DNA from 2 places in the Streptomyces sp. NPDC048523 genome. Region 2 is predicted to be linked to the other one. Evidence: riboswitches for the same ligand, from Rfam matches in the RefSeq annotation. Region 2 holds a riboswitch; the other holds the start of a gene.
What was found. Region 2 has a riboswitch for glycine ahead of gcvP (aminomethyl-transferring glycine dehydrogenase). Riboswitches for the same ligand answer to the same signal wherever they lie in the genome.

Region 1 (15,714 bases), on a different contig from region 2:
GGGGAGGGCGTCGAGGTCGCCGTAGGAGGCGAGGACGCGGATGCGCTCGACCTCCTTGCCCTCGTCGTCGTACTGGAAGAGCGAGGCCTGGCCGGTGGAGAGGGTGCGGCCGGTGCGGACGACGTCCGTGCGGATCACCGCGGGTCCGGGCTGGGACGCGGTCAGGTAGTGCGCGGAGATCGTGAACGGGTCGGCGTGCGGCAGGGCGTCCGCGAGGGCGCGGCCCAGGACGGCCAGGAGGTAGCCGCCGTTGACGGCGCTGATGATCGTCCAGCCCGCGGACAGGTCGATGTCGTAGACGCCGGGCGCGCGGCGGGTGACCGCGGTGTCGCGGTCGAACTCGCTGTCGCCGATCCGGGCACGGGTGACGGAGGCTGCTTCTGGCATGGCTGAACGGTACAACAACTCACTACTAAGCGGTAGCTTTGCCAGCTCGACCCCACCTGTCGTCCCAGGTGAGACCCGCGCTATTTCTCGGTAAGTGTCCGTACTCGTCCGTGACCGATGTCCGGGCCTTCCCCTCTACAGGGACATGAGCCTCACCGGGACCGCGTTCCTCTACACGCTGATCGTGCTGTCCGTCGTCACCCTCGTGCTGCCGCTCGCCCTGTGGTCGCGGCTGCGGGGACCCCGGGTCGCCCGCGCCGCCGCCCGCGTACTGATGGTGCTGTTCGCCCAGGGCACGGCCGTCGCCCTCGTCTTCGTGCTGGTCAACAACGAGAACAGCCTGTACGACAACTGGGCCGACCTGCTCGGCACCGGCAACCACGTCCAGCAGGCCGCGAACCTGGGCGCCGACGGCACCGGCGGGATCTCGCTGAAACGGTTGCCCAGGGTGAGGCAGCACTTCACCCACGCCTCGGGACCCGGTATGACGGGCGTGCGGGTCACCCAGCTCAAGGGCCGGGTCTCGGGGGTGAACGCCGAGGTCTACGTCTGGCTGCCGCCGCAGTACGCCGAACCCGCCTACCGGCACCACGAATTCCCCGTGGTGGAGCTGCTGTCGGGCTATCCCGGCTCGGCGAAGGCCTGGTTCGGATCACTGCACGCGGTCGGCCGGCTGCGGCCGCTGATGCGGGACGGCCGGGTGGCGCCGTTCATCCTGGTCGCCCCGCGCATGAACCTGCTGGCCGGGGTCGACACCGGGTGCGCCAACATCACCGGCACGGTCAACGCCGACACCTGGCTCAGCGTCGACGTGCCGAAGATGGTCACGGACAACTTCCGCGCCCAGTCGGGTCCCGGGGGCTGGGCCGCGGCCGGGTACTCGGCGGGCGGGCACTGCGCGACGAAGCTCGCGGTCGCGCACCCCGACCGCTACCGGGCCGCGGTCAGCATGTCCGGCTACAACGACCCGATCGGCGAACGCAACTCGCTGGCCGCCGAGACCCCCGCCCTGCGGCGCGCCAACAACCCCTACGTGCTGCTGCGCGACGCCCGCACCCCGCCCGCGATCGCGCTCTACCAGTCCGGCCAGCCGGGCGACGGGTACGAGGCAGCCATGGGCCTCGAACAGGTCGCGAAGGCACCGACGACCGTGCACGTGGTCTACATCCCGAAGAGCGCGGGCGGCCACAACATGGCGCTGTGGAAGCCGCAGGTGGTGCCGGCCTTCCGCTGGCTGACCGAGGAGATGGGGCTGTTGCACGGCCGGGCGGGCCCTACTCCTCACGCACGGTCGACCGGCGGTTCCACGCCCGCGGAGCTCGCCAGTGGAACCGCATCGCGAGCAGGCGCAGCACGAAGGCGGTGAGCGCGGCGAGCCCGCTGGTGAACGGGGAGAGAACGTCGTAACGGATGCACAGGGCGGCCATGGTGGCGCCGACGATCGCCGGGACCGCGTACAGGTCGCGGTCCCAGCGCAGCAGGGACGGGACCTCGTTGGCGAGCACGTCCCTGAGCACACCGCCGCCGACGGCGGTGGCGAGGCCGAGGGTCGCCGACTGGGTGAGGCCGAGCCCGTACTCGTACGCCTTCGTCGTCCCGGCGACGCAGAACAGGCCCAGGCCGGCCGCGTCGAAGACGTTCACGCCGGCCTGGATGCGCTCCACGTGCGGGTGCAGGAAGAAGACCAGGAGGGCGGCGAGCAGCGGGGTGATGAAGTAGCCCAGGTCCGTGAAGGCGGCGGGCGGTACCGCGCCGATGATCAGGTCCCGGAACAGCCCTCCGCCCAGCGCGGTGACCTCGGCGAGGACGGCGATGCCGAAGACGTCGAAGTTCTTGCGGACGGCCAGCAGCGCGCCGGAGATGGCGAACACGAAGATGCCCACGAGGTCGAGCGTGTGCTGGACGGAGGGACTGAACAGTTGCTGGAGCACACCGCATTCTTGCGCAGGGCTCCTACCGGACCGGTTTGCCCGTCGTGAAGAGCCAGGTGTGGAACAGGTCGTCCAGCTGCTGTCCGCTGACCTTCTCCGCGAGGCGGACGAAGTCGGCGGTGTCGGCGTTGCCGTAGCGATGGAGCTTGGTCCAGGCCGGCAGCAGCTTGAAGAACGCCTGGTCGCCGATCCGTTCGCGCAGCACCTGGAGGGTCATCGCGCCGCGCTGGTAGACCGCGGACGCGAACATCGTGTCGCGCTGCGGGTCGCCGACGGTGATCTGCCAGAACGGGTTGTCGGCGGGGCGGGCCTCGTAGCCGGCGAGGAAGGAGTCGTGGGCGCTGCGAGTGCCCTTGTGCTCGGCCCACAGCCACTGGGCGTAGGTGGCGAAGCCCTCGTTGAGCCAGATGTCCTTCCAGTGCGCGACGGAGACCGAGTCGCCGAACCACTGGTGGGCGAGCTCGTGCACGATCGTGGTCTCGTTGCGCACCGCCGAGTACACCGGCTTCGACTGCACCTCCAGCGAGAACCCCGCCTGCGGCATGTCGTCGACGATCGCGCCGGTCTCCTCGAAGGGGTACGGCCCGAAGACCTGCGACCAGTAGTCGGTGGCCTCGGCGGTGACGCCGTACACGTCGACGTTGCTGCTGTTCTCCAGGACCGGGTCGATGGCCGTGTAGATGGGGATCCCGCCGGGGGTCCTCCCGGTGCGGACGTCGAACTTGCCGATGGTGGCGGTCGCCAGGTAGGTCGCCATCGGCTTCTTCTCGCGCCAGTGGGTGTACGTCGAGCCGCCCTTGTCGTACGTCGACACGAGCCGGCCGTTGGAGACCGCGGTCAGGCCCTTCGGGGTCCGGATGCGGATGTCGTAGGTCGCCTTGTCCGCGGGGTGGTCGCTGGACGGGAACCAGGTGGAGGCGGCGTTGGGTTCACAGGCGACGAAGACGCCGTCGGGGGTCTTCATCCAGCCGTAGTCCGAGCCGAAGACGATGGGCCCGTTGAGGGGCTCGGGTATCCCGCCGTAGGTGACGGCGACCGTGAAGTCGCGGCCCTTGCGCAGGGATTGGCGGGGGCTGATGCGGATCTCGTCGCCGTCCCGCGTGAACCGGGCCCGTCTGCCGTCCACTTCGACTCTCGTGACCTGCAACTTCTGCAGATCCAGGTCGAAGGACGAGAGGTTCTGGGTGGCGCGGGCGGTGAGTGTCGTACGGCCGTCCAGCCGGTCGGTGTCCGGGTTGTACGCCACGTCGAGGGTGTAATGGCGGGCGTCGAAGCCGCCGTTGCCGAGGTTCGGGAAGTAGGGGTCGCCGATGCCGGGGGCGCCGGGTTTCGGGCCGGGGGCGGCGGCGATGACAAAGAAGGAAGCCGCCGCGGTCGCGACGGCTCCTAAACGTGCCGAACGGGAGAGTGCCATGGGTGTCGTCCCTTTCGAGCGTGTGCCGATAAGTCGGACACGGACGACTCTTCACTCTCCCGTTCGGGCATGTGCATGACTTTGCCAACTTGTCATGCGCTACTTGCCGGTTGGCTCCTGACGGTCGTCTTCCGCTTCGGGTGAGCCGGGGGTGTCGGAGACGGGCACCTCGGCGGGGGCAGGCACCTGGGCGCCGGCGGCAGGCGTGGTCCTCGCTCCCGGACCGGTCTTCCCGGCCGTGGTCTCGGCGTCCGCCGTGACTTCGACTGCGGGCTTCTCGGCCGCGGGCTTCTCGGCCGCACCCTCGGAGGGCGCTGCCTCCTTGGGGCCCTTCACCTCCGCCGCCACCGCCGCCGACGTCTCGGCCGACTCCGCCAGGACCTCCTCGGCGACCAGTCCGGCCGCCTCCTTGGCGACCGACAGGAGCACGGTGTCCTGCGGGGCCTGGTCCTCGAAGTTCTCGGGGTGGTGGCAGGCCACGCGCTGCCCGGGGCGCAGCTCGATCAGCGGCGGCTCCGTCGTCTTGCAGATCTCCGTCGCCTTCCAGCACCGCGTGTGGAAGCGGCAACCGGAGGGCGGGGAGATCGGGGACGGGACGTCGCCGCGCAGCAGGATGCGCTCGGACTTGGCGCCCCGGCGCTTGGGGTCCGGCACCGGGACGGCCGACATCAGGGCCTTGGTGTACGGGTGCATCGGCGCCTCGTACAGCGAGGTGCGGTCGGCGAGTTCGACGATCTTGCCGAGGTACATCACCGCGATGCGGTCCGAGACATGGCGGACGACGGACAGGTCGTGCGCGATGATCACGTAGGTGAGACCGAGCTCGGACTGGAGGTCGTCCATCAGGTTCACGACCTGCGCCTGGATCGACACGTCGAGGGCAGAGACCGGCTCGTCCGCCACCACCAGCTTGGGCTTCAGGGCCAGGGCGCGCGCGATGCCGATGCGCTGGCGCTGGCCGCCGGAGAACTCGTGCGGGTAGCGGTTGTAGTGCTCGGGGCTCAGGCCCACCAGCTCCAGCAGGCGCTGGACCTCCTTCTTCACCCCGCCCTCGGGCTCCACGCCCTGGAGCCGGAACGGCGCCGAGACGATGCCGCCGATGGTGTGCCGGGGGTTCAGGGAGCCGTAGGGGTCCTGGAAGATCATCTGTATGTCCCGCCGCAGCGGACGCATCCCGGCCGAGTTCAGCCGCGTGATGTCCTGGCCCTCGAAGTGGATCGAGCCGCCGGTCGGGTCCTGGAGGCGGGTGATGACCCGGCCCATGGTCGACTTGCCGCAGCCCGACTCGCCGACCACGCCGAGGGTCTCGCCCTTGCGCACCTCGAAGTCGATGCCGTCGACCGCCTTGACCGCGCCGACCTGGCGCTGGAGGACGCCCTTGCGGATCGGGAAGTGCTTCTGGAGACCCTCGACCTTGAGGAGGACCTCACGCTCTTCCGGAGCGACGTCGGTTTTCTTCGTCTCACTCACAGCTTCGGCGCAATCTCTTCGGTCCAGATCCGCGTGCGGTCCTCCAACGAGAGGTGGCACGCGGAGAAGTGCCCGCCGCCGACCTGCTGGAGCTCCGGGCGCACGGTACGGGTGACATCGCCCTTGGGGATGTCCGCGTACGGGCAGCGGGGGTGGAAGGCGCAGCCCGAGGGGACGTTGATGAGGCTCGGCGGCTGGCCCTTGACGGGGATGAGCCGCTCGGAGGTCTCCCGGTCGATACGCGGCATCGAGCCCAGCAGACCCCAGGTGTAGGGGTGCTGCGGCCGCTCGAAGACATCGTCGACGCTGCCCCGCTCCACGCACCGGCCGCCGTACATCACCAGGACGTCGTCGGCGATCTCGGCGACCACACCCAGGTCGTGGGTGATGAGGACGACCGCGGAGCCGAACTCCTTCTGCAGGTCCCGGATCAGGTCGAGGATCTGCGCCTGGACGGTGACGTCCAGGGCGGTCGTCGGCTCGTCCGCGATCAGCAGCTCGGGGTTGTTGACGAGCGCCATGGCGATCATCGCGCGCTGGCGCATACCGCCGGAGAACTCGTGCGGGTAGCCGTCCACGCGCTTGGCCGGCTCGGGGATGCCCACCCTGTCGAGCATCTCTATCGCACGCTTGCGCGCGATCTTCTTGCTGACGTTGTGGTGGACCCGGTACGCCTCCACGATCTGGCTGCCGATCGTGTAGTACGGGTGCATCGCGGACAGCGGGTCCTGGAAGATCATCGCCATCTCGCGGCCGCGCAGCCTGCGCACCTCGTCCGGGTCGGCGGAGACCAGTTCCTTGCCGTCCAGCCAGATCTCGCCTGACATCCGGACGTGCTTGCCCTGTGCCCCGAGCCGGTGCAGTCCCATGATCGCCAGCGAGGTGACGGACTTGCCGGAGCCCGACTCGCCCACGATGCAGAGGGTCTTGCCCTTCTCCACCTGGAAGCTGAGCCCGTCCACGGACTTGACCAGTCCGTCGTCGGTCGGGAAGTGCACCTTGAGGTCGCGGACCGCGAGGAAGGCGTCGGGGGCGTTCCCCGGAGCCGGCTCGCCCAGGGCGGCACCGGTCTTGGAGAGTTCGGTCACGAGAGCCTCACCCGCGGGTCGGCGGCGGCGTACAACAGGTCCACCAGGAGATTTGCGATCACGACGAAGAGAGCGGCGAGCAGGGTGACCCCGAGGATCGGGGGCAGGTCGTTGTCGGTGATGCCCTGCACCGCGTACTGGCCGATGCCGGGCAGCGAGAAGACCGTCTCGGTGATCACGGCACCGCCGAGCAGCAGACCCAGGTCCATGCCGAAGACGGTGATGATCGGGGTCAGTGCGGCCCGCAGCCCGTGCCGGGCCACGACGTTGCGCTCCCGCAGGCCCTTGGCGCGGGCCGTGCGGATGAAGTCCTCGTTCATCGTCTCCAGCATGCCCGAGCGGGTCAGCCGCGCGTAGATGGCGGAGTACAGGAGCGCGAGCGAGCACCAGGCCGGGAAGAGCGTGTTGGCCCACTGGGCCGGATTCTCGGTGAACGGTACGTAGGTCCGCCCGAAGATCGGCCACTGGTAGGTGAAGAGCAGCAGCGCCAGGTTGCCCGTGAAGAACATGGGCAGCGAGACACCGGCGAGCGCGACGCCCATGAAGGTGCGGTCGAAGAAGCTGCGGGGCTTGAGTGCGGAGATCACACCGATCACCACACCGGACACCAGCCACATCACGGCGGCACCGGCGGCCAGCGAGACGGTCACCGGGATGCGCGAGGTGAGCTGTGGCCAGACCGCCTGGTGGTTCTTGAAGGAGTAGCCGAAGCAGGGCGCATCGCAGTGCGCCGTCGTGGGGCCCAGGTTGTAGGTGGCGCCGGTCACGATCCCCTTGATGAAATGCCAGTACTGGGCATACAGGGGCTCGTCCAGACCGAGGTTCTGCTTGACCGCGAGGATGTCGGCCTTCGTCGGACTCTTTCCGATGTACTGCTGCGCGAGCTGGTCGGCGGTCTGGCCGGCCATCCGCGGCAGCAGGAAGAAGATCGCGAAGGTGACCGCGGTGACGACCAGCAGCAGGATCACTGCCGCGAACGTCCGACGGAGGATGTACGAGATCACGGGGATCGGCGCTGGTGCCCGCGGGCCGCGAGGCCCACGGGCACCAATGCCTTCACCTGCCTTCCGGGGCTACTTCTTGGTCGTGCCGATGTTGAGGTAGTCGTACTGACCGCTGAAGGCCGCCGTGGACACCAGGTTGGTGAAGCCCGCCGGGCGGTACAGCAGGACCTTGAAGTAGGTCAGCGGAACGAGCGCGGCCAGGTCCATCGCACGCTTGTCGACCTGCCCGTACAGGGCGTTGCGGGCGGTGTCGTCCTCGGTGGCGATGGCCTTCTCCAGCATCTCGTTGATCTGCTTGTCGTTCAGATACGAGAGGTTGGTGTTGCCGGAGGCACCGATCGCGTCACCGTGCAGGATCTGCTGCAGGAAGCCGTAGCCGGAGGGCCAGTCGGCACCCCACTGCATCATGTGCAGACCGATGTTCTGCTTCTTGTCGAAGGTCGGCACACCGGCGTAGTCGGTGAAGTACTTGCCCGACGGGTACTGCTTCAGGCTGGCGTTGATGCCGACCTTCTTCAGCGAGGCGATGATCGCGGTGGCCGCGTCGATCTCCTGCGGACGGTCGCTGCGCGCCGAGAGGTTGGTGTTGATCGTCGTCTTGCCGCAGGCCTTCAGCTGCTCCTTGGCCTTGGCGACGTCACCCTTGTTGCCGGTCGTCTCGTAGACGTTGGCCTTCTGGTAGCCGGTGATGTCCGGCGGCAGAACGGTGGTGGCGATGTCACCGCGGATCGGGCCGCCCTCGGCGGTCTGCACGGAGACCTTGTCGATGGCGTACTCGACGGCCTTGCGGCACTCGACCTTGTCGAACGGCGCGACCTGGTTGTTGATCGCCATGTAGACCAGACGGCCACCGTAGGTGTTGTCCGTGTTGGACTTCAGGTCGGCGCTGTTGACGACCTTCGCCTGGGTCGCGGCCTGAACACCGGTACCACCGAGGTCGATCGCGTCACCGGCCTGGACGTCCTGGTCGATGGTCTCCGGGCTGACCTTCAGCTTGACGACGATCTTGTCCGGGTACTGCTTGCGCAGCGGGTCGCTCTTCGCGTCCCAGTTCTCGTTCTTGACGAGGACGGCCTGCTTGCCCTCGTCGTAGCTCTGGAACTTGTACGAGCCCGAGGACACGATGCTCTTGACGTAGTCGATACCGGTGTCCTTGGCCTGCGGGACCGGAGCCGTCTGCGGCGTCGCGACCAGGTAGTCGAACTCCTGGAAGGGGCGGTTGAGCTTGAAGACGATCGTGGTGTCGTCCGGCGTCTGGATGGACTTCAGACCCTCGGCGCTCTTGTCCTTGTAGGGACCCTTGTACGCCTTGCCGCCCTCCATGAACTGCTGGAAGTAGTTCGGGCCGAGGGAGAGCACGTCACGCGCGAAGTTGGAGCGCTCGACGGCGTACTTGACGTCCTTCGAGGTGATCGGGGTGCCGTCCTGGTACTTCAGACCCGAACGGATCTTGTACGTCCAGGTCTTGCCGCCGTCGCTCGGCTCGCCCGCCTTCTCGGCGAGGTCCGGGACCAGCTTGTTGCCCTCCTCGCCCGGACCGGGCTGGAAGGTCATCAGCGGGCGGGCGTACAGCCGGCTGAGGTTGTACATGTAGGCGTAGTACGTGTTGCCGGGATCGAAGGAGTCCGGCACGTCCGAGAGCTCGTACGTGACCGTCCCACCCTTCTGGGTGGAGGCATTGACGACGCCCTTGGTCGCTGCGTTGGCCCCAGCCGACTTGTTCCCGTCTCCACCGTTGTCATCGGCTTTGCTGCAAGCCGAGAGCAACAGGCTCGCACTGCCGATGGCCGCCACTGCGGCCAGCGCTGACCTTCGCATGATGGTCTGCTTCCCCTTCAATTGTCGGAAATCTTGTGGACTCTCACCGCGGCCGCGGGTCAGCGGCTGCGCGGGTCGAGAGCGTCGCGGAGACCGTCGCCGAGCAGATTGAACGCCAGCACGGTCACGAAGATGGCCAGACCAGGCACGATCATGAACTGCGGGTCGACCTGGTAGAAGTCGACGGCCTGGTTGAGCATGCCGCCCCAGGAGGCCTGGGGGGGCTGAATGCCGACGCCGAGGAAGCTCAGCGACGCCTCGAAGAGGATGTTGGTCGGAATGAGCAGCGTCGAGTAGACGATGATCGGGCCGACGAGGTTCGGCAGCAGCTCCCGGAACAGGATGTACGGCCCCCTGGCCCCCATCCCGCGCGAGGCGTCGACGAACTCCCGCTCGCGCAGGGCCAGCGTCTGGCCGCGCACGATGCGGCCCAGGTAGGGCCAGTTGAAGAAGCCGATGACGAAGATCAGCACACTGATGTGCAGCGGCAGACCCTCGAGGCCGAAGGCGCCGCCCTGGAGCGTGGCCGAGATGGCGATGGCGAACAGCAGGAGCGGGAACGCCAGGAAGGTGTCCATCAGCCGGCTGATGATCGTGTCGACCCGTCCGCCGTAGTAGCCGGCGACCACGCCGAGCACGGCGCCGATCGTGTTGGACAGGATCGTGGCGCCGAAGGCGACCACCAGCGAGACCCAGGAGCCCTCGAGGATGCGGGTGGCGATGTCGCGGCCGAACTTCGGCTCCACACCGAGCGGGTGCGACCAGCTCATGCCGCCGAAGTCGCCCTTGGGCAGCGAGGTGTTCGGGTCGATCAGGTCCTGGTGCAGGGCGTTCGGGTCCAGGCCGAACATGGCCTGGATGGGCCGGGAGAGCACCGCGAGCAGGATCAGCAGGATGACGATCACGCCACCGGCGACCGCCACCTTGTCCTTCTTGAACCGGGACCAGGAGATCTGCCCCAGGGAACGGCCCTCGATCTGCCCCTTGTCGACGCCGACGAGGACAGCCTCCGGCTGCGCCTCGGCCTGCGCCCCGGTGGTCTCGATCGGTGCGGTCACAGTGACCCGACCCCTCTCGCCGGTGGTGACCGGCCTACACCTGCCGTGGATTACGGCTTTGTCGACTTGCTCAGCGCACAGGAACGTCTGATCCTGCGTCTGCCTGGGGAGTCTTCAGCTTCGCTGCGATCACCCGCCAGGCCTGACGAAGAAAGTATGCGTAACCGTGATGCAGTACGAAGGATTCCGTTATCCGAACAGCGGGTAACGCCTCCCGGACGCATGCCAGTTGGGACAGAACGGCACAATAGGCGACGATCGTGATGATCCGCCGCTATCTACGCGCGAAGAAATGTGGCCGTTACGTAAACGAGGCGAACGGGTTGTCATCGCTCTCAGTAACCGCCACGGGCCGGCGGGTAGCCGTACCCGGCTGCCGGCGCCTGGGCCGGGGATCCGTGCGCCTCACGGTCGTAGAACGGACGGGCCCCGGCGCGCATCCACAGCGCCACCGGGTCGTACTCGTCGGACATCGCCACGGTCGACACCGGCAGCCCGTCCGGGACGGCGCCGATGGACTGCTGCATCATCGCGCGCACCGAGTCCACGGCCGAGGGGCTGGTGTCGTACACGTCCAGGCCGATGGCCAGATACGGCGCCCCGAGCGCCGGCTGCACCCAGGCGCGGCGCAGCGAGCGGACCGCCGGGGTGCGGTGGGCGTTCTGCACCAGCAGGGCGTAGAACTGGGGGATCTCGATGCCGGGTTCCGACAGCCTGAGCGGCCCCGCGGGCTGGCGCTCCAGGCCGGTCGCGATGCGCCGCAGGTCGAGCCAGGGGATGCCGACCCCGCCGCCGGGGGCGTGCGGATTGAGCCAGAGTCCGTAGTGGTCGGGGTAGAGCGTGCGGGCCACGTCGATGCCGTCGACCACTTCGTACGAACGGTTCCAGCCGCTGGCGCTCAGCTCCTGGGCCGAGGTCACACAGGGGGCGTAGCCGTAGCCGCCGACCTCCATGTTCGCGTACTGGGCGTCCGGGGAGCCGGACTGGCCGTGCCACAGGAGCATCCAGATCTGGCCGGATCCGGGGGTCGCGAGTGCCTTGAGCAATGCCTCGTAGGCGTCGTAGCGCCCGGGCGTCACCTGGCGCAGCATGTGCTCGACCGTGCCGGTCGCGGTGCCGCTGGCGCTCACGTCGTATCGCCCCTTCTTGAAAGTTCCCCGAGTATGAAACCAGCTTAAGCGCCCACCAGCTCGGGACCTGTGCGTCGTCGGCGAGTGCGGGTCGTCCGTGCCTTGTCGCGCTAGGGCCCTTCTGATGGATCTCCGTGGAAGAAGGAGCGGCGTTCGGTGCGTGCGATCGGCGTGCGGCGTGGAGGGTCATGTGGCGGAGCCACCTGGCCCTTCGCGCCGTGCGGTGAGCGTGCGTGCCGGGCGTCGCGACGCCGCGGAGATCCATCAGAAGGGCCCTAGCCCCGCGTGTAGAAGGGCCGTACCTGCCCCCGCATCCAGTGGCCCACCGGGTCGTCCGCCACGTCGAGCAGGACCAGGTTGACCGGCCAGTGCACCGGGGTCCGCCCCAGGGCCCGGCCGAGGGCGTCCATCGGCAGGGTGCGCAGGTCGCCCTCCCACTGGGAGAGTTCCACGCCCACGAACATGACCGGGTCGGCGGTCTCGATGGCGGCCAGGCAGCGGCGGGCCGTGAGGACCACTCCCGTGGCCGCGAACTCGGCGGACGCGGCTGCCAGGAAGTCGACCGGGTCGTCCTGCCAGTCCGGCTCGTAGAGCTTGACCCGGCCGCCGGTGTTGGGCCCGTCCAGCGGGGTGCGGCCCACCCGGCACAGCTCGGCGACGGCGGCGGGCGGGAGGGGGACGCCGACCACGCCGTCGGGGTTCACCGCGACGCCCACGTGCGGGGGCAGGCCGCGGGCGAACTCGACCGCCGGGGCGATGGTGTACGACAGATGGCTGCCGACGACCTGGCGGAACTGCTCCTCGGAGCTGAAGACCGGGACGTACGCCTGGCCCTCGATCTCCAGGGTGGGCAGGTCGAGGGGGCCGCTGTGCGGGCCGCCGCCGTTCGGCAGGGGGATCCAGACGAAGCTGCGGCCGAGCACCTCGATGATCCGGGCGCCCGCCGAGGGCATGCCGAGGGAGGCCGAGAGCACCTCCTCCAGCTCGTTGCCGGGCCATCCGCCGTGCGGATGGGGGTGTGCCGACTGTGCCGGGAAGTGCGCGGGAAGATCCGCCGGGAAGTCCATCTGTGTGACCGCCTGCTGTGAACCGCTGATGTGGCTGAAAGGCTAGCGGGTGCGGAGGATGTGTGGCTCAGCCCGTGAACCCGATCCGCCGCAGGACGTCCGCCGCGTCCCGGTCGATCAGCACCGCCGAACCGCAGCCCTGGGGCAGGTCGCCGCGCTCCACGGAGCGGATCAGCCGGGCGGCCGCCCCCCGGTGCCGCAGGAAGGCGTACCGCGAGACCCCCCGGCCGCGCTCGCGCTGACCCTCCAGCGCGGTGTCCGCGGTGACGTCGAGCAGCAGCAGGTGCAGGGTGCCGCCCCGGCGCCGCGCCTCGCGGGCCAGCCAGCCCCGCACCCAGGCCTGCGTCCCGCAGTCGTGCACCACCACTCCCTCGCCGGAGCGCAGGGCGCGGCGCAGTGCGGCGTAGTGCGCGAGCCGGACCAGGGGGCGGTAGGCGGCGTACGGCAGTAAGCGGGCCAGCCGGCCGTCCCAGCGGTCGCGGGTGTCCTGGGAGTCGATCCGGATGCCTTTGACCGCACGCCTCATCAGCGTGGACTTGCCGCTGCCGGGCAGGCCGGTGATGACGACGAGGTCCCCGGGGCCGAAGAGCAGGGCGTGCGGACTGCGGCCCGCGCGGTCGCGCAGGTCACGGACGACCGGGCGGGCCCCCGGGGTCTCGACCGCCGGGGCCGCGGGCTGCTCGGGCAGCGCGAGCCCCGAGGTCGTCGCGTACGCCGTGGTCCTGTTCACCGTCATCGTCCTCCTCCGGGGTCGGGCTTCCCCTCCCCACCGAGCGTAAAGAGAAGGTAATGGATGATCTCTCGTGTTTCTGTACGCGTACCGTCACGAGCCGGTTACAGAAGGGAGGGGCCGAGGCGGCCCTGCCGTGGGCGTCGGATGCGTGCAATGATGTCGGCGCCAACTGCATACCGGCCGCTTGAATCCGCGCGGGAGAGTCCCGGGGTACGTGTACCCGGGCGCCGAAGGAGCAAGTCCCTCCCTTGAATCTCTCAGGCCCCGTTACCGCGCGGGCGAGGCACATCTGAAAAGCGGGCCGCCGACTCGACGGTGGCCCCACCCACGGTGCAAGCCACCGGCCACTCGTGTGGCCGGGGCGAACCTCTCAGGTTCCGATGACAGATGGGGAGGAATACCTCGCCCGTCACACCCATGTCCTGGGATCCTTGGAGACGACCGTCCGATGAGCAGTTCTGAACTCCGTCTCACCGCGCTCGATGCCCTGCACCGCTCGCTCGGTGCGACGATGACCGACTTCGCCGGCTGGGACATGCCCCTGCGGTACGGCTCCGAGCGCGACGAGCACACCGCGGTACGCACGAAAGCCGGGCTCTTCGACCTCTCCCACATGGGCGAGATCACCGTGACCGGGCCGCAGGCGGCCGGGCTGCTGAACTTCGCCCTGGTCGGCAACATCGCCTCGGTCGGTGTCGGCCGGGCCCGCTACACCATGATCTGCCAGGCCGACGGCGGCATCCTCGACGACCTGATCGTCTACCGGCTCGGCGAGACCGAGTACCTGGTGGTCGCCAACGCCTCCAACGCCCAGGTCGTGCTGGACGCGCTGACCGAGCGCGCGGCCGGCTTCGACGCCGAGGTGCGCGACGACCGGGACGCCTACGCGCTGATCGCCGTACAGGGACCGGAGTCCCCCGGCATCCTCGCGTCCCTGACCGACGCTGACCTGGACGGCCTCAAGTACTACGCCGGTCTGCCGGGCACGGTCGCCGGGGTGCCCGCGCTGATCGCGCGCACCGGGTACACCGGCGAGGACGGCTTCGAGCTGTTCGTGAAGCCGGAGCACGCGGTCGAGCTGTGGCAGGCGCTGACCAAGGCCGGCGAGGGCGTCGGGCTCGTCCCCTGCGGGCTGTCCTGCCGGGACACGCTCCGCCTGGAAGCGGGCATGCCGCTGTACGGGCACGAACTCTCACGGGAGCTGACCCCCTTCGACGCCGGGCTCGGGCGGGTCGTGAAGTTCGAGAAGGAGGGGGACTTCGTGGGGCGCGAGGCGCTCGAGGCAGCCGCCTCCCGCGCCGCCGAGAACCCCCCGCGCGTCCTGGTCGGGCTCGTCGCCGAGGGGCGCCGCGTCCCGCGGGCCGGGTACGCGGTCGTCGCGGGCGGCGAGGTGATCGGCGAGGTCACCTCCGGTGCCCCCTCGCCCACGCTGGGCAGGCCGATCGCGATGGCGTACGTCGACGCCGCGCACGCGACGCCCGGCACGACGGGTGTCGGTGTGGACATCCGGGGCAGCCACGAGCCGTACGAGGTCGTGGCGCTGCCGTTCTACAAGCGCCAGAAGTAGCCGCCGTAGGTGATGCTGGGCACAGAGTCACTGCTCACGCACGCCTTCCGCAGTCCCCCCTTCACCAGCACTCCCCCGCGTACAGGAGAATTCAGGCCATGAGCAACCCCCAGCAGCTGCGCTACAGCAAGGAGCACGAGTGGCTGTCGGGCGCCGAGGACGGCGTCTCGACGGTCGGCATCACCGAGCACGCGGCCAACGCGCTCGGCGATGTCGTCTTCGTCCAGCTCCCGGAGGTCGGTGACACGGTGACCGCCGGCGAGACCTGCGGCGAGCTGGAGTCGACCAAGTCGGTCAGCGACCTGTACTCCCCCGTCTCCGGTGAGGTCACCGAGGTCAACGAGGACGTCGTGAGCGACCCGGCACTGGTCAACTCCGCCCCCTTCGAGGGTGGCTGGCTGTTCAAGGTACGCGTCTCGGAGGAGCCGGCCGACCTGCTCTCCGCCGACGAGTACACCGCCTTTTCCGCCGGCTGAGGAGTCCGCACCCGATGTCCGCACTGAACACCCCCCTGCACGAACTCGACCCGGAGATCGCCGCCGCGGTCGACGCCGAGCTGGACCGTCAGCAGTCCACCCTCGAGATGATCGCCTCGGAGAACTTCGCTCCGCTCGCGGTCATGGAGGCACAGGGCTCGGTCCTCACCAACAAGTACGCCGAGGGCTACCCGGGCCGCCGTTACTACGGCGGCTGCGAGCACGTCGACGTGGCCGAACAGATCGCGATCGACCGGGTCAAGGAGCTGTTCGGCGCCGAGTACGCCAACGTGCAGCCCCACTCCGGGGCCTCCGCGAACCAGGCCGCCCTGTTCGCGCTGGCCCAGCCCGGCGACACGATCCTGGGCCTGGACCTGGCGCACGGGGGTCACCTGACCCACGGGATGCGGCTGAACTTCTCCGGCAAGCAGTTCAATGTCGTCGCCTACCACGTGGACGAGTCGGGCCTCGTCGACATGGCCGAGCTGGAGAAGCTCGCCAAGGAGCACCGGCCCAAGGTGATCATCGCGGGCTGGTCGGCGTACCCGCGGCAGCTGGACTTCGCGGAGTT
Region 2 (15,714 bases):
AGGTCCATGCTTCAAACACCGAGCGGCGGTGCCGGACACGGCACCGCCGCCACGGACAGTGGGCTGATGAGCATCGGCACAGTGCTGAACGTGCTGCGCGACGAGTTCCCCGAAGTCACGATCTCCAAGATCCGTTTCCTGGAGTCCGAGGGCCTCATCGAGCCGCAGCGGACCCCCTCCGGGTACCGCAAGTTCAGCAACCGGGACGTCGAGCGCCTCGGCCACGTCCTGAGGATGCAGCGGGACCACTATCTGCCGCTCAAGGTGATCCGGGAGCACCTGGACGCCATGGAGCGCGGCGAGGCCGTCGCCCTGCCCACAGTGGGCCGCCAGCGGGACGGAGAAACGGTCCTGGAGGTCTCCGAGGGCCCCACCGTGGCCCGGATCGGCCGGGCCGAGCTGCTCGCCGCCGCCGAGATCGACGAGCCGCAGCTGGCGGAGTGGGAGGCGTACGGCCTCATCACGCCGCTGCCGGACGGGGCCTACGACGCCGAGGCGGTGACGGTGGCGGCACTTGTCGTGGAGCTCGGGCGGTTCGGGATCGAGCCGCGGCATCTGCGCGCGATGAAGGCGGCCGCCGACCGTGAGGCCGGCCTTGTGGACCAGGTGGTGGCCCCGCTGAAGCGCCACCGCAACCCGCAGACCCGCGCACACGCCGAAGCCCGCGCCAAGGAACTCGCGGGGCTGACCGTGAAGCTGCACGCGGCACTTGTGCAGACCGCGCTCGGCGTGCGCCTGCCCTGAGGGTGCCGGGGGCCGGATCGTCACCCGTTTCCTGCCCGACTACCCAAACGTCCCGGGCACGGCCTAGGGTTGCTGTGTGAACGAGCTCGATGTCGTAGGTGTCCGGGTCGAAATGCCCTCCAACCAACCGATCGTGCTCCTGCGTGAAGTGGGAGGCGACCGCTACCTCCCCATCTGGATCGGGCCGGGGGAGGCGACGGCCATCGCCTTCGCGCAGCAGGGCATGGCCCCCGCACGACCGCTGACCCACGACCTGTTCAAGGACGTGCTGGAGGCGGTCGGCCAGGAGCTCACCGAAGTGCGCATCACGGACCTGCGTGAGGGCGTCTTCTACGCGGAGCTGGTCTTCGCCAGCGGGGTCGAGGTGAGCGCGCGGCCGTCCGACGCCATAGCGCTGGCCCTGCGCACCGGGACGCCCATCTACGGCAGCGACGGAGTGCTCGACGACGCCGGTATCGCCATTCCGGACGAGCAGGAGGACGAGGTGGAGAAGTTCCGCGAGTTCCTCGACCAGATCTCCCCCGAGGACTTCGGCACCAGCAGTCAGTGAGACGGATGCGACCGAGCCGGCGGATCAGTGGTCCGTGACGGCTCGGCCGTGTCCGGTCGTCACGGAAATGCCGGCATTTGCCACCGGCGCGTGAGAGCGTCCTGCGGCCCGTTCGGAGCGCAACCCGCTAGCCTTTCCCCGCGGTGGGGCACGGGAAACCACTCCTAGGGTGATTATCACTCGGCGTGCCGAGTGTGGCGATCGTTGACGCACCCCTGGTGACTGCCTACCGTCGAGAAGGCAGGTCAAGGACGGAGGTCGGCGTGAGAAGCAGCGGCGACGGTACGGCTGGGGGTGCCCCCGGACGGAGTCTCGGGGCAAGCGGTCCGTACCCTCCCCCAAGCTCTCAACTGCGTTCGAGTTGGGGGGATCCCCATCACGGCAGCCCGTTTCAGGGCAGCGCGGCCGATCACGCTCCGCAGCGACCGGCGGCCGTGCCGAGCAGCGGAGGGGCGACGTCCATGGCGTCCGAGGAGATCGGCTATCGCGGCCCTACGGCCTGTGCGGCGGCCGGCATCACCTACCGGCAACTCGACTACTGGGCGCGCACCGGGCTCGTGGAGCCGAGCGTGCGGCCTGCTCACGGGTCGGGGACGCAGCGGCTCTACAGCTTCCGGGACGTCGTCGTCCTGAAGATCGTCAAGCGGTTCCTCGACACCGGTGTGTCGCTGCAGAACATCCGCACCACGGTCCAGCACCTGCGTGAGCGCGGTTTCCAGGACCTGGAGCGCATGACGCTCATGAGCGACGGGGCCACGGTCTACGAGTGCACCTCGCCCGACGAGGTGCACGCGCTGCTCCAGGGCGGCCAGGGGATCTTCGGGATCGCCGTGGGCGTGGTGTGGCGGGATGTCGAGAGCGCCCTGTCGCAGCTGCACGGGGAGCGCATCGACACCGGCGAGACGCTCATCGGACACAACCCGGCGGACGAGCTGGCCAGGCGCCGGAACCGGGCGGTCTGACGTCTGCCCCGCTCGCATCGGCGGTGCATTGTCAGTGGCGTAGGGCAGCATCGGACATGTGAGAAAAGCGCCCACGATCCTGCATCTCGACATGGATGCCTTCTACGCCTCGGCGGAGCAGGCATCCAAGCCGAGTCTGCGCGGGAAGGCGGTCGTCGTGGGCGGGCTGGGGCCGCGCGGTGTGGTGGCCACCGCGTCCTACGAGGCCCGGGTGTTCGGGGTGCATTCGGCGATGCCCATGGCCCAGGCGAGACGGCTCGCGCCGAACGCCGCGTATCTCGTGCCGCGCTTCGGGTTCTACAAGGCGATCAGCGAGCAGGTGATGGCGCTGCTGCGGGCGTTGTCGCCGCTGGTGGAGCCACTGAGCCTGGACGAGGCGTTCGTCGATCTGGAGGCCGGTGGAGCGGCCTGGGACGAGGCGTCGGCGCGGCTGGTCGGGGCGAAGCTGCGGGCCGACATACGGGCCGGGACAGGCCTCACGGGGTCGGTGGGGCTGGCCGCGTCCAAGATGCTCGCGAAGATCGCTTCCGAGCAGGCCAAGCCGGACGGGCTGGTGGCGATCGAGCCGGGCACCGAGCGGGCGCTGCTCGGGCCGATGTCGGTGCGGACCCTGCCCGGGGTGGGGCCGGCCACCGGGGACCATCTGCGGCGGGCCGGGATCCATACCGTCGACGAGATCGTCGAGGCGGGGGAGGACGAGCTCGTACGGCTGCTCGGGAAGGCACATGGCCACGGCCTGTACGCCATGGCGCTGGCGCGGGACGAGCGGGCCGTGGTGGCGGAGCGGGAGACGAAGTCGGTGTCGGTGGAGGACACGTACGACGTGGACATCCATGACCGGGTTCGGGTGGGGCTCGAGGTGCAGCGGTTGGCGGACCGGTGTGTGCGCAGGTTGCGGGAGGCCGGTCTGTCGGGGCGGACCATCGTGCTGAAGGTGCGGCGGTACGACTTCTCGACGCTGACGCGGTCCGAGACCCTGCGGGGGCCCACGGATGATCCTGCGGTGGTGAAGGAGGCCGCCCTGCGGTTGCTGGAGGGCGTGGACTCGACGGGGGGTGTGCGGTTGCTGGGGGTGGGGGTTTCCGGGCTTGCCGACTTCACTCAGGAGGATCTGTTCGCCCAGGCGGCGGGGGAGGCAGCGGATCCGGGGGGCGAGGAGGTGGCTGATGACGTTCCAGTCGAGGAGCGGGACGTGGTGGTCGAGCGGCGGTGGGTCGCCGGACATGACGTGCGGCATGCCGAGTACGGGCACGGGTGGGTGCAGGGGAGCGGGCTGGGGAGGGTGACCGTGCGGTTCGAGACGCCGGATTCGGAGCCGGGGCGCGTGCGGACGTTCCGTGTCGATGATCCTCGGCTTGAGCCGGCCGAGCCGTTGCCGTTGGTCGAAGTGACGGGTTCACGTCCGCAACACGCATGACGGGTTCGTTGGCGGGCGCGGATGGCCCCAGTGGGGCTGACCGCCGTCGGTGGCCGACGGGGCCGCGGTGAGGCGGTGAAAGGGGTCAGGCCTCCGCGTCTCCCGTGCCGGCCAGCTTGCCGAAGTCCCGGTCCGGGAACGGGGGTGGGGCCGCCAGGTCGAGGCCGTAGTGGTGGTAGAGCTGGAGTTCCTGCTCGGGGGAGAGGTGGCGGCCCACGCCGAAGTCGGGGGCGTCCTTGATGAGGCTGCGGTCGAAGGGGACGTGCAGGGCGCCGTCGACCAGCTCGCTCGGCTCCAGGGGGACGAAGGCGTCCCGGGAGAAGAGGCCGGTGCGTATGGCAGCCCACTCCGGCACGCCCGTCGCGTCGTCGAGGTAGACCTCGTCGACGGTGCCGATCTTGGTGCCGTTGCGGTCGAACGCCTTGCGGCCGATCAGGTTGCGCGGATCGATGTCGGTCTGCACGGGCCCTCCACTTGGTCGCAACTCATCCGAAGCGGTCGTAAGCACTACGAAAGAGCACATCGGGGTGTGCGGCCACTCGAAGACCCGTGCGGCGACCTCGCTGGTAGGCTTGCCAGCGGCTGCTGATCCCGTGCGGGAGAGTCCTCCGGAACCATCGGAGGCGCCGAAGGAGCAAATCCTCCCCGGAATCTCTCAGGCTCACGTACCGCACGGACGAGGTCACTCTGGAAAGCAGGGCGGGTGTCGACGGCTTCCGCTCTCACCGACGGTGAAAGCCGGCGGCCTTCGGGCGGCCGGTGAAGCTCTCAGGTCGAGATGACAGAGGGGGAGGCCGTCGGGGTACCCGTGCCGGGGTACCCCTCGAAGGTCGCGTCAGACCAGGAGGCCTCCGCAATGACCGCCCACCGCATTCCGCTCTCCGAGCTCGAACAGGGAATTCCCTTCGAGCAGCGCCACATCGGCCCTGACCACGAGGCTTGCGCCAAGATGCTCGCGCAGGTCGGCTACGGCTCGCTGGACGAGCTCACGGCCGCCGCCGTGCCCGATGTGATCAAGAACGCCGATGCGCTGGAACTGCCCGGTGCGCGCACCGAGGCCGAGGTGCTGGCCGAGCTGCGGTCGCTGGCCGACCGGAACCAGGTGCTCGACTCCATGATCGGGCTCGGGTACTACGGCACCTTCACTCCGCCCGTCATCCTCCGTAACGTCATGGAGAACCCGGCGTGGTACACGGCCTACACGCCGTACCAGCCGGAGATCTCGCAGGGACGGCTCGAGGCTCTGCTCAACTTCCAGACCATGGTGGCCGACCTCACCGGGCTGCCGACCTCCGGTGCCTCGCTGCTCGACGAGGGGACCGCGGCGGCCGAGGCCATGGCACTGTCCCGCCGGATGGGGAAGAACAAGAAGGGCCTCTTCCTCGTCGACGCCGACGCGCTGCCGCAGACCATCGCCGTGATCCGGACCCGCGCCGAGCCGACCGGTCTGGAGGTCGTCGTCGCCGACCTCAGCAACGGGATCCCGGCCGAGGTCGCCGCACGTGAGATCAACGGGGTGCTCGTCCAGTACCCCGGCGCCTCCGGGGTCGTACGGGACATCAAGCCGCTCATCGACCAGGCTCACGAGCTCGGCGCGCTCGTGACCGTGGCCGCCGATCTGCTCGCGCTGACCCTGCTGAAGTCGCCGGGCGAGCTCGGGGCGGACATCGCGGTCGGGACCACGCAGCGGTTCGGCGTGCCGATGGGATTCGGCGGGCCGCACGCCGGATACATGGCCGTCCAGGAGAAGTTCGCCAGGAGCCTGCCCGGGCGGCTCGTGGGCGTGTCCGTGGACGCCGACGGCAACAAGGCCTACCGGCTCGCGCTGCAGACGCGTGAGCAGCACATCCGCCGGGAGAAGGCGACCAGCAACATCTGCACCGCGCAGGTGCTGCTCGCGGTCATGGCCGGGATGTACGCCGTGTACCACGGGCCCGACGGGCTGAAGGGCATCGCGCGGCGGACGCACCGGTACGCGAACATCCTCGCCGCGGGGCTGACGGCCGGCGGGGTCGAGGTCGTGCACGGGTCCTACTTCGACACGCTGACCGTGCGGGTGCCGGCGAAGGCCGCCGAGATCGTGGCCGCGGCGCGGCGGAACGGCGTCAACCTCCACCTCGTCGACGCCGACCACGTGTCCATCGCGTGTGACGAGACCACCGCGCGGGCCCAGCTGAGTGCCGTGTGGAACGCCTTCGGGGTCGAGGCCGACATCGAGACGCTGGACGCGGCCACCGCGGAGGCGCTGCCGGACGCGCTGCTGCGCGGCGACGCCGTCCTCACCCACCCCGTCTTCCACCAGCACCGCTCCGAGACCGCGATGCTGCGCTACCTGCGCAGGCTGGCCGACCGGGACTACGCGCTGGACCGCGGCATGATCCCGCTGGGCTCCTGCACCATGAAGCTCAACGCGACCACGGAGATGGAGCCGGTCACCTGGCCCGAGTTCGGGCAGCTGCACCCCTTCGCGCCCGCCGAGCAGGCGCAGGGCTACCTCACGCTCATCCGCGAGCTGGAGGAACAGCTCGCGGAGGTCACCGGGTACGACAAGGTGTCGCTGCAGCCCAACGCCGGGTCGCAGGGCGAACTGGCCGGGCTGCTCGCCGTACGCGGGTACCACCGGGCCAACGGTGACGAGCAGCGGACCGTGTGTCTGATCCCGTCGTCCGCGCACGGGACCAATGCCGCCAGTGCCGTGATGGCGGGCATGAAGGTCGTCGTCGTCAAGACCGCCGAGGACGGTGAGATCGATGTCGAGGACCTGCGGGCCAAGATCGAGCAGTACCGCGACGAGCTGTCGGTGCTGATGATCACGTACCCCTCGACGCACGGGGTGTTCGAGGAGCACGTCGCCGACATCTGCGCGCAGGTGCACGAGGCGGGCGGGCAGGTCTACGTCGACGGGGCCAACCTCAACGCTCTGGTGGGGCTGGCCAAGCCGGGGCACTTCGGCGGTGACGTCTCCCACCTGAACCTGCACAAGACCTTCTGCATCCCGCACGGGGGCGGCGGTCCGGGCGTCGGCCCGGTCGGCGTACGGGCGCACCTGGCGCCGTACCTGCCGAACCACCCGATGCAGCCCGCGGCCGGCCCGGAGACGGGCGTGGGGCCCATCTCGGCCGCTCCCTGGGGCTCCGCGGGCATTCTGCCGATCTCCTGGGCGTACGTCCGGCTCATGGGCGGTGAGGGGCTCAAGCGGGCCACGCAGGTGGCGGTGCTCTCCGCCAACTACATCGCCAAGCGGCTCGAGCCGCATTACCCCGTGCTCTACACCGGCCCCGGCGGGCTGGTCGCGCACGAGTGCATCATCGACCTGCGGCCGCTGACCAAGGCGACCGGGGTCAGCGTCGACGACGTGGCCAAGCGGCTCATCGACTACGGCTTCCACGCGCCGACCATGTCGTTCCCGGTCGCCGGGACCCTGATGATCGAGCCGACGGAGTCCGAGGACCTGACCGAACTCGACCGGTTCTGCGAGGCGATGATCGCCATTCGTGGGGAGATCGAGAAGGTCGGCACCGGGGAGTGGGCGGCCGACGACAACCCGCTGCGCAACGCCCCGCACACCGCCGGTGCGCTGGGCGGCGAGTGGGAGCACGCGTACACGCGCGAGGAGGCCGTGTTCCCGGCCGGGGTGTCGGTCGCGGACAAGTACTGGCCGCCGGTGCGGCGGATCGACCAGGCCTTCGGTGACCGGAACCTGGTGTGTTCGTGCCCGCCGCTGGACGCGTACGAGGACTGACCCGATGCGATGAGGGCCCCGTTTCGGCGGGGCCCTTTTTCGTTGTGGTGGGGTCTACTCCTTCGCCAGTGACACCTCGGTCGACTTGATGAGGGCGACGACGGGGGTGCCGACGGCCAGGGCGAGGTCCGTCGCGGAGTCCGCGGTGATCGCGGAGGTGAACTCGCCGCCCTCGACGGCGATCTTCACCGTGGCCATGGCGGCGCCGGTGGCCACGGCGGTGACCGTGCCCGGGAGCTGGTTGCGGATGGACAGGCCCCGGACCGGGGCGGTGGCGAGGGAGACCTCCGTCGACTTCACCAGGGCGCGCACGGCAGAACCCTGGGCGAGGCCGAGATCCTCCACGGCATCGAGGGTGATCGCGGCCGTGAGGTCCTGCCCACCGTCGAGGCGGATCTTGACCGTCGCCATGGCCTCGCCCCGGGTGACGGTGGTGACGGTGCCGGGGAGCTGGTTGCGGATGCTCAGGATCATGGGCATCAACTTAGGGCTGTACGCGGCGCATGTCGGGTATGTGCGGGTCAGCCGGTGTGGACGCGGGGACGGCGGGCGCGGTCGGGTTCCGCCTCGCGCAGGACCTCCCGGGTGACGGGGGCGACCTCGCCCTGGCCGAAGAGGAAGAAGCGCAGGAACTGGTGGAAGGGGCTGCCCTCGGTCCATTCGAAGTAGATGTGGGGGGTGCAGCCGGTGATGTCGCGGACATGCAGGAGGAGGGCGGCCAGGGCGTTCGGGATGGAGGAGGACTCCAGGGTCAGGACGCGGTAGCGGCCGTGCAGGACCTCCCCGCGGACGGTCAGGCCCGCCTCGAACTCGGAGGGGTCCAGGACGGTGACCTCGACGAAGACGAAGTCCTCGCCGGCAATGTCGTTGTCGGCCCGGATCTGTTCGACCTTGTCGCGGTATTCGGCCTGGTCACGCTGGTCGGGTTCGTTGGCGATGAAGCGGATCTTGCGGCTGGCGACGTCCCGGATGAAACGTTCCGCCATAGTGTCCAGCCGCACGCTGGTCACGCGCAGCTCGAAGGCACGGGCCAGCCGGGAGAGCAGGGAGACGAGGATGATGCCGGCGATGAAGCAGGCGCCGATCTTGACGCCGTCGGGGCGTTCGATGACGTTCGCGACGGTGACGTAGAGGAAGACCGCCGAGATGACCGCGAAGCCGATCGTCCAGCCCCGCTGGCCGGCCTTGCGGGCCGCGATGGTCACCGCGATTGCCGCGGAGCTGATGAGGACCAGGACGCCGGTGGCGTAGGCGCCGCCCTGGGCGTCGACGTCGGCATCGAAGATCCAGGTGACCAGGAAGCCGATGAGGGTGAAGACGATGACCATGGGGCGTACGGCGCGGGCCCAGTGCGGGGCCATGCCGTAGCGGGGCAGGTAGCGGGGCATCAGGTTGAGCAGGCCGGCCATCGCGGAGGCACCGGCGAACCACAGGATGGCGATGGTCGAGATGTCGTAGACCGTGCCGAAGACGCCGCCCAGGTAGTCGTGGGCGAGGTACGCGAGGGCGCGGCCGTTGGCCTGGCCGCCCGACTCGAACTCCTTCTCCGGGATCAGGAGGGTGGTGATGAAGCTGGTGGCGATCAGGAAGACGCTCATGATCAGGGCGGCGGCGGTGAGCAGTTTCTTGGTGTCGCGGATCCGGCCGGTCGGACGCTCCTCGGTGTCGCCGGCCTCGCCCTTGACGTGCGGCATGACGGCGACGCCGGTCTCGAATCCGGACAGGCCGAGCGCGAGCTTGGGGAAGACGAGCAGGGCCACGCCGACCATGGCGAACACGTTGCCGTGCTCGGCGGTCAGGGCGCTGGACCAGTCCGTGATCACATGCCCTGCTGTGATGACGTGCCACAGACCGACCGCGACCACCACGACGTTGAGACCGAGATACAGGCCGACCAGGGCGACCGCGACACCGATCGCCTCCAGGAACCCCTTGAGGAAGACCGCGCCGAGCAGGGCGACCAGGACGAGGGTGATCAGCATCTTCTGGTCGTGCAGGGCGCCGGTCAGATGGGGGTTCTCGATCAGGTGGGTCGAGGCGTCCGCCGCGGACAGCGTGATGGTGATCAGGAAGTCGGTGGCGGCGAAGCCGAGCAGGGTCAGGACGAAGAGCTTGCCCTGCCAGAAGGACAGCAGGCGCTCCAGCATCGCGATGGAGCCCTCGCCGTGGGGGCTCTCCTCGGCCACGCGGCGGTAGACCGGCAGGGCGCCGGCCAGGGTGACCAGGACGAGCACGATGGTGGCGACGGGGGAGAGGAGGCCGGCCGCGAGGGCGGCGATGCCGGGCTGGTAGCCGAGGGTGGAGAAGTAGTCGACGCCGGTCAGGCACATCACCCGGTACCAGGACTGGCCCTGGTGCGGGGGTTCGGGCTGGGCGTGCGGGCCCGTGTGGCCGCCGCCCTTGCCCATGTCGGACAGACCCTCCAGCATCCACGCACGCAGACGACCGGAGGGAGGGTCTTCGGTGAGGGCCATCGGCGGTGCTCCTGGGGTGCTGCTCGGCTCGGATCCGGCCGCCCGTCTGACGGCGGGAACAGCGTAAGCGGAGAGTGACGTTCGGGCCTCTGGCTGGAGGGCCTACGGGCGTCAAACTTCCGTTAAGACTCGGGTCGTGGGGTCCGGCGGCGGGTGATCAGCCAGATGAGGGGGACGCGCGTTCCCGCGCGAGCCGTGTGGGTGGGACGGCGGCGGTGGACACGCAGAGTCATGGCGGGGCCGGGGAATTACGGCGGGCGCGAAGGCGTGGAGGGGCTGCATGAACCCGGGCCCGAAACCTGGCAGCGCCGAGAGTCCGGGACGGCGACGTCGGCGCGCACGGACGGCGACGCCGCCGCGCACGGACGGGGACGTCACTGCCGGTCACCCCGGCCCCTAGCCGGTGCAAGAGTTCTGGGCCCAGGTGATGCCGTCCGTGGGGAATCTTCGCGCGGAGGGCTTCGTAATGTTCGCCCGTGCTACCGAATGTTTCGGCTGTTTGGGCGGGTCGGATGGCGTCAGATGTGCGGCGCCCCGGCCATCGGAGGTTACCCCCGGCCGGGTGTGCTGCGGGCCGATCCGGTCCTTGTCACGGGCTCGGTGCGTGGTCGTCGCGGGGTGCCCGCGCCCGGATGTCCCGGCGCCGGAGGGAGTCCCGTGAAGCGCCGCGGATCGGCGCCCGCACGGCAAGTGTTCGTACGGCAAGCGGTCCTGTTCTCCGAAGCAAGCCCGTCCGGGGGTGAGTTGGCGACTCGATCCGCGAACATTCCCCCCGCACAGGGGGTTGCCACCGTTCCGTAGCTGTCTCTAGGGTGCGGCAGCAGCGAAGCTTTCTGGATCTATTCCGAAACTTTCGGACCGCAGGACGGACAAGGACGGCTCCGTCCCGTACTCAAGGAGCGCATCATGGGCGACCCGGCACTGTCCCGCCGTGGCTTTCTGGCGGCGTCCGCCGCGGCCGGTCTGGGCATGACGACACTGACCGGCTGTGGCGGCGACTCGGACGGAGGATCGTCCGACGGGACGACCACGGTGGAGTGGTGGAACATCTCCACCACCGAGCCGTCGAAGAGTGTCTGGGCGGCCCTCGCCAAGAAGTTCGAGGCTGCGAACCCCAAGGTCAAGATAAAGATCGTTCAGCTGGAGAACGACGCCTACAAGTCGAAGATGACGGCGCTGACCGCCTCCGGGAAGCTCCCCGACATCTTCCACACCTGGGGCGGCGGCGTCCTGAAGCAGCAGGTCGACGCGGGGCTCGTCGAGGACCTGACCGACCGGACCAAGCCGTGGGCCGACGGTCTGCTGAAGGTCACCAAGGAGCCGTACATCCTCGACGACAAGGTCTACGGCATTCCTTTCGACATGGGCATGATCGGCTTCTGGTACAACAAGAAGCTCTTCCAGCAGGCCGGTGTCAGCGAGCCCCCCACCACCTGGGGCGGCTTCCTGGAGGCCGTGAGCAAGCTGAAGGCGAAGAACATCACGCCCATCGCCCTGGCCGGCAAGGAGAAGTGGCCCGGCATGTACTACTGGGCCTACCTCGCGATGCGCACCGCCGGTATCGACGCCCTCCAGAAGGCCAGCGAGGACAAGGACTTCACCGGCGCCGGGTTCGTCGAGGCCGGCCGGCACCTCAAGGAACTCGTCGCCCTCCAGCCCTTCCAGAAGGGCTTCCTCAACGCCGCCTACTCCACGCCCACCGGCCAGGCGGCGGCCGTCGGCAACGGCAAGGCGGCCATGGAACTCATGGGCCAGTGGGCCCCGTCCGTGGAGGCCGACTCGGGCAAGGGGCTCGGTAACGACCTGGGCTTCTTCCCCTTCCCCGCGGTCGAGGGCGGCAAGGGCGCCATCACCGAGGTGTTCGGCGGCGGCGGCGGACACGCCCTGCGCCGGGGTGCCCCGCAGGCGGCGGTCGACTTCCTGAAGTTCTTCGCCTCCGAGGCGACCGAGCTGGAACTGGTCAAGAAGACCAGCGTCCTTCCCGTGCTCCCGAACGCGGAGAAGGCCATGACCGACCCCAACCTCAAGCTCGTGCAGGCCCAGTTGAAGGCCGCCACCGGCTTCCAGCTCTATCTCGACCAGGCGTACGCGCCCGCCGTGGGCCAGGAGGTCAACGACAGCGTGGCCGCGCTGATCGCCGGCTCCAAGTCCCCGGAACAGGTCGCCCAGTCGATCACGCAGACGGCGAAGGAAGAGCAGTAGCCCGAGATGACCTCCACGTTCCTCGCAGACAAGCGGAGCGGTCCGGGCACCGAACTCCCGCCCCCGGAATCGGTCAGGGCCCGGGGGCGGGGCCGTCGGCGCGTACTGCACTGGCTCACCGCGGTCGGCTTCCAACTGCCCGCGCTGGTCCTGTTCATCGGCATGGTCCTGCTGCCGATGCTGTTCGCGCTGTACGCCGCGTTCTTCCGCTGGGGCGGCTTCGGCATGCCCTCCGACTACGTCGGCATGGACAACTTCACGGATCTCTTCGACAACCCGGTCTTCCTGGGCGACCTGTGGCGCTGCCTGGTCCTGGTCGTGCTGTCCCTCGCGTTCCAGCTGCCGTTCGCGCTCGCCATGGCGGTCCTGCTCAACCAGAAGCTGCGCGGCAGAGCCGTCTACCGGATGCTGTTCTTCGCCCCCTACGTCCTGTCCGAGGCGATCACCGGCGTGCTGTTCAGCATGGTCTTCGCCCCGGACTCCGGTCTCGCCGACCACATCTTCGGCGCGGTCGGCCTGGACGGCTTGGGCGGGCTGTGGTTCGCCGATCCCTCCTACGTCATGGCGACGCTCTTCCTGGTCATGATGTGGAAGTACTTCGGCTTCCACATGATGCTCTACCTGGCCGGACTCCAGTCCATCCCAAGGGAGTTGACCGAGGCGGCCCTCATCGACGGCGCCAGTCCCTGGCAGCGTTTCCGCAACGTCACCCTGCCGCTCCTCGCGCCCACCCTGCGGATCAGCGTCTTCCTGTCCGTCATCGGTTCCATCCAGCTCTTCGACCTGGTGTGGGTGGTCACCCAGGGCGGCCCCGACCACCACTCCGAGACCATGGCCGTGACCATGTTCCAGTACGGCTTCAAGCGCTACCAGGTCGGCTACGCGAGCGCGATCAGCGTGGTCATGTTCGGCATCTGCCTCGTCTTCGCCCTCGCCTACCAGCGGTTCGTGCTCCGCCGCGACCTCGAAGGGGCCACCACGACGATGAGGGGGGACGGCCGATGACCGCCCGCAACAGCACCGCTCGGACCCTGCCCCTGCACCTGGTCCTCATCGCCGTCGGCGCGGTGATGGTCGTACCCCTCGTGTACGCGGTCCTCTCTGGGTTCAAGTCCACCGACGAGCTCTCCAGCAACCCCTTCGGACTGCCGAAGCACTGGCGGACCGGCAATTACACCGACATTCTCGCCGGCTCGGACTTCTGGCGGCTGCTCGGCAGCAGCACCCTGATCGCGGTCGGTACGACCGTGCTGGTGGTCGCCGCGTCCGCGCTGGCCGCGTTCTCCTTCGCGCGGTTCGCCTTCCGCGGCCGGGAGGCGCTGTTCACGCTCTTCACGATGGGGCTGATGTTCCCCTTCGCGGTGGCGGTGCTCCCGCTGTTCCTGCTCCTGCGCTCACTCGGTCTGCTGGACAACCCACTGGGCGTGATCCTTCCGCAGGCCGCCTTCGGACTGCCGATGACGATCATCATCCTGCGGGCCTTCTTCCGGGAGATCCCCGGTGAGCTGGAGGAGGCGGCCACCCTCGACGGGTGCAGCCCCTTCGGCTTCTTCTGGCGGGTGCTGCTGCCCATGGCACGGCCCGCGCTCGGCACGGTCTCGGTGCTCGCCGTCGTCACCAGCTGGAACAACTTCATGCTGCCGCTGCTGGTGTTCACCGACAACACCTGGTGGACGCTGCCCATCGGCGTGCAGCAGTTCCAGGGCCAGTACTCCGCGGAGTACGCCCGTGTCTTCGCCTATCTCGTCCTGGCGATGGTTCCCGCCCTCGCCTTCTACTCGGTCGCCGAGCGCCAGCTCGTCGGCGGCCTCACCGCGGGCGCGACGAAGGGATGACCCCGGCGCCCTCGACAGTACGGCTCACACCCACCCGCACGTGAGGAGTCGCACCACATGCGCAAGAACCGTCTCAGACTCGCCGGAGCCCTCGCGGCCGTCCTGGTCGCCGCGGGCATCGCCACCGGGCCCGCCGCCCAGGCCCACGGCAAGCCGCAGACCCTCGCCGACCTCGCCCAGCGTCACGGCCGCTACTTCGGCAGTGCCACCGACAACCCCGAGCTCGTCGACGAGCCGTACAAGAAGATCCTCGGCAGCGAGTTCGACCAGATCACGCCCGGCAACGGCATGAAGTGGTACGCCACCGAACCCCAGCAGGGCGTCTTCGACTGGACCGCGGGCGACGAGATCGTCAACCTCGCCCGCGCGCACCACCAGAAGGTGCGCGGCCACACCCTCGTCTGGCACAGCCAGCTGCCCGACTGGATCACCTCGCGGGAGTGGACGGCGGCCGAGCTGAGGCCCGTACTGAAGAAGCACATCCAGACCGAGGTACGGCACTACCGGGGCAAGGTGTTCGCCTGGGACGTCGTCAACGAGGCCTTCAACGAGGACGGCACCTACCGGGAGAGCGTCTTCTACAAGACCCTCGGCCCCGGTTACATCGCCGACGCCCTGCGCTGGGCCCGCCAGGCCGACCCCAAGGTCAAGCTCTACCTCAACGACTACAACATCGAGGGCGTGGGCCCGAAGAGCGACGCCTACTACAACCTGGCCAAGCAGCTGAAGGCGCAGGGCGTCCCGCTCGACGGCATCGGCCTCCAGGCCCATCTGGCGCTCCAGTATGGCTATCCGACCACGCTGGAGGACAACCTGCGCCGCTTCTCCAAGCTGGGCCTCGACACCGCGCTCACCGAGGTCGACATCCGGATGATCCTGCCCGCGACCGAGGAGAAGCTGGCCCAACAGGCCGACTGGTACGCCGACGTGACCGACGCGTGCCTCGCGGTGCGACGGTGCGTCGGCATCACCATCTGGGACTACACCGACAAGTATTCCTGGATCCCGGCGTTCTTCGACGGCGAGGGCGCCGCGCTGCCCTGGGACGAGCAGTTCCAGCCGAAGCCGGCGTACTACGCGATCCGGGCGGCGCTGAAGTAGGGGGCGGGTGGCTGCGGCGTCTCCGCTGTCCTGCCGGGGCGCCGCCGCCGACTCGGACTGACGGTCCGAGGAGGAGCGCAGGGACCCGGGCTGCGCCCAGCCGGCCGGGCGGGGTTCGCTGGATGGGGGAGTGCCTGGGTGCCGGGCGAGCCGGTGCGTGGCGATGCCCTCCGCACGGGTTCTGGGCTCGGTCCGGGTGGGTTGCGGGGGAGTCGTTCGTTCGCAGCTCCCCTCGGTCGGCAATCGTTCTGGCTCGGCCTGATCGGGTTGGGTAAGAGCCGGACGCTCGCGCCGCTTGGGCGGGAGGGGGCGTTTTGCCCTGTCCCGGTCAGGCGGAGTGGGAACCGTCCGCTGGCTTCCGGCGGCGGGAGACGTGCATTCTGGCTCGGGCCGGTCGGGCTGCGCGGCAAGTGTCTGCCTGTGGCGGCTCCGGGGGAGCCGATCGTTCTGGCCTGGCCGGGAAAGGCCGCGCCAGAAAAGCCTGCCCGTCCCAAGTCGGCGGGGGCCGATCCGTCTGGTCCGGTCGGGCTGCGCCGGAAGTGCCCGCTGCCGCGGCTCGGAGGGAGCCGATCGTTCTGGCCTGGCCCGGAAAGGCCGCGCCAGAAATACCTGTCCGGCCCAGGTCGGTGGGGGCCGAGCGTTCTCGCCTGGTCCGGTCAGGCCGGGCGAGGTCGGCCGTCCGCACCC

Region 1: it holds a riboswitch for glycine, as region 2 does, so the genes downstream of both, gcvT (glycine cleavage system aminomethyltransferase GcvT) here and gcvP (aminomethyl-transferring glycine dehydrogenase) in region 2, are expected to answer to the same signal.

Annotation. Positions count from the first base shown of each region.
Region 1 covers NZ_JBICWQ010000013.1:83,484-99,197, reverse strand. Annotated here, with positions in the region: gene ACGFWE_RS39960 (thioesterase family protein) at 1-387, opposite strand, end outside; gene ACGFWE_RS39955 (alpha/beta hydrolase) at 533-1,753, shown strand; gene ACGFWE_RS39950 (trimeric intracellular cation channel family protein) at 1,662-2,318, opposite strand; gene ACGFWE_RS39945 (M1 family metallopeptidase) at 2,341-3,732, opposite strand; gene ACGFWE_RS39940 (dipeptide ABC transporter ATP-binding protein) at 3,832-5,202, opposite strand; gene ACGFWE_RS39935 (ABC transporter ATP-binding protein) at 5,199-6,290, opposite strand; gene ACGFWE_RS39930 (ABC transporter permease) at 6,287-7,294, opposite strand; gene ACGFWE_RS39925 (ABC transporter substrate-binding protein) at 7,364-9,112, opposite strand; gene ACGFWE_RS39920 (ABC transporter permease) at 9,172-10,170, opposite strand; gene ACGFWE_RS39915 (enhanced serine sensitivity protein SseB C-terminal domain-containing protein) at 10,506-11,300, opposite strand; gene ACGFWE_RS39910 (enhanced serine sensitivity protein SseB) at 11,576-12,367, opposite strand; gene ACGFWE_RS39905 (AAA family ATPase) at 12,435-13,103, opposite strand; glycine riboswitch at 13,286-13,383, shown strand; gene gcvT (glycine cleavage system aminomethyltransferase GcvT) at 13,549-14,667, shown strand; gene gcvH (glycine cleavage system protein GcvH) at 14,766-15,143, shown strand; gene glyA (serine hydroxymethyltransferase) at 15,158-15,714, shown strand, end outside.
Region 2 covers NZ_JBICWQ010000016.1:6,567-22,280, forward strand. Annotated here, with positions in the region: gene ACGFWE_RS41465 (MerR family transcriptional regulator) at 7-744, shown strand; gene ACGFWE_RS41470 (bifunctional nuclease family protein) at 821-1,294, shown strand; gene ACGFWE_RS41475 (MerR family transcriptional regulator) at 1,558-2,256, shown strand; partial or broken gene ACGFWE_RS41480 (DNA polymerase IV) at 2,315-3,843, shown strand; gene ACGFWE_RS41485 (PRC-barrel domain-containing protein) at 3,759-4,136, opposite strand; glycine riboswitch at 4,260-4,354, shown strand; gene gcvP (aminomethyl-transferring glycine dehydrogenase) at 4,530-7,415, shown strand; gene ACGFWE_RS41495 (molybdopterin-binding protein) at 7,470-7,889, opposite strand; gene ACGFWE_RS41500 (amino acid transporter) at 7,937-9,889, opposite strand; gene ACGFWE_RS41505 (extracellular solute-binding protein) at 10,796-12,091, shown strand; gene ACGFWE_RS41510 (sugar ABC transporter permease) at 12,098-13,096, shown strand; gene ACGFWE_RS41515 (carbohydrate ABC transporter permease) at 13,093-13,926, shown strand; gene ACGFWE_RS41520 (endo-1,4-beta-xylanase) at 13,984-15,027, shown strand.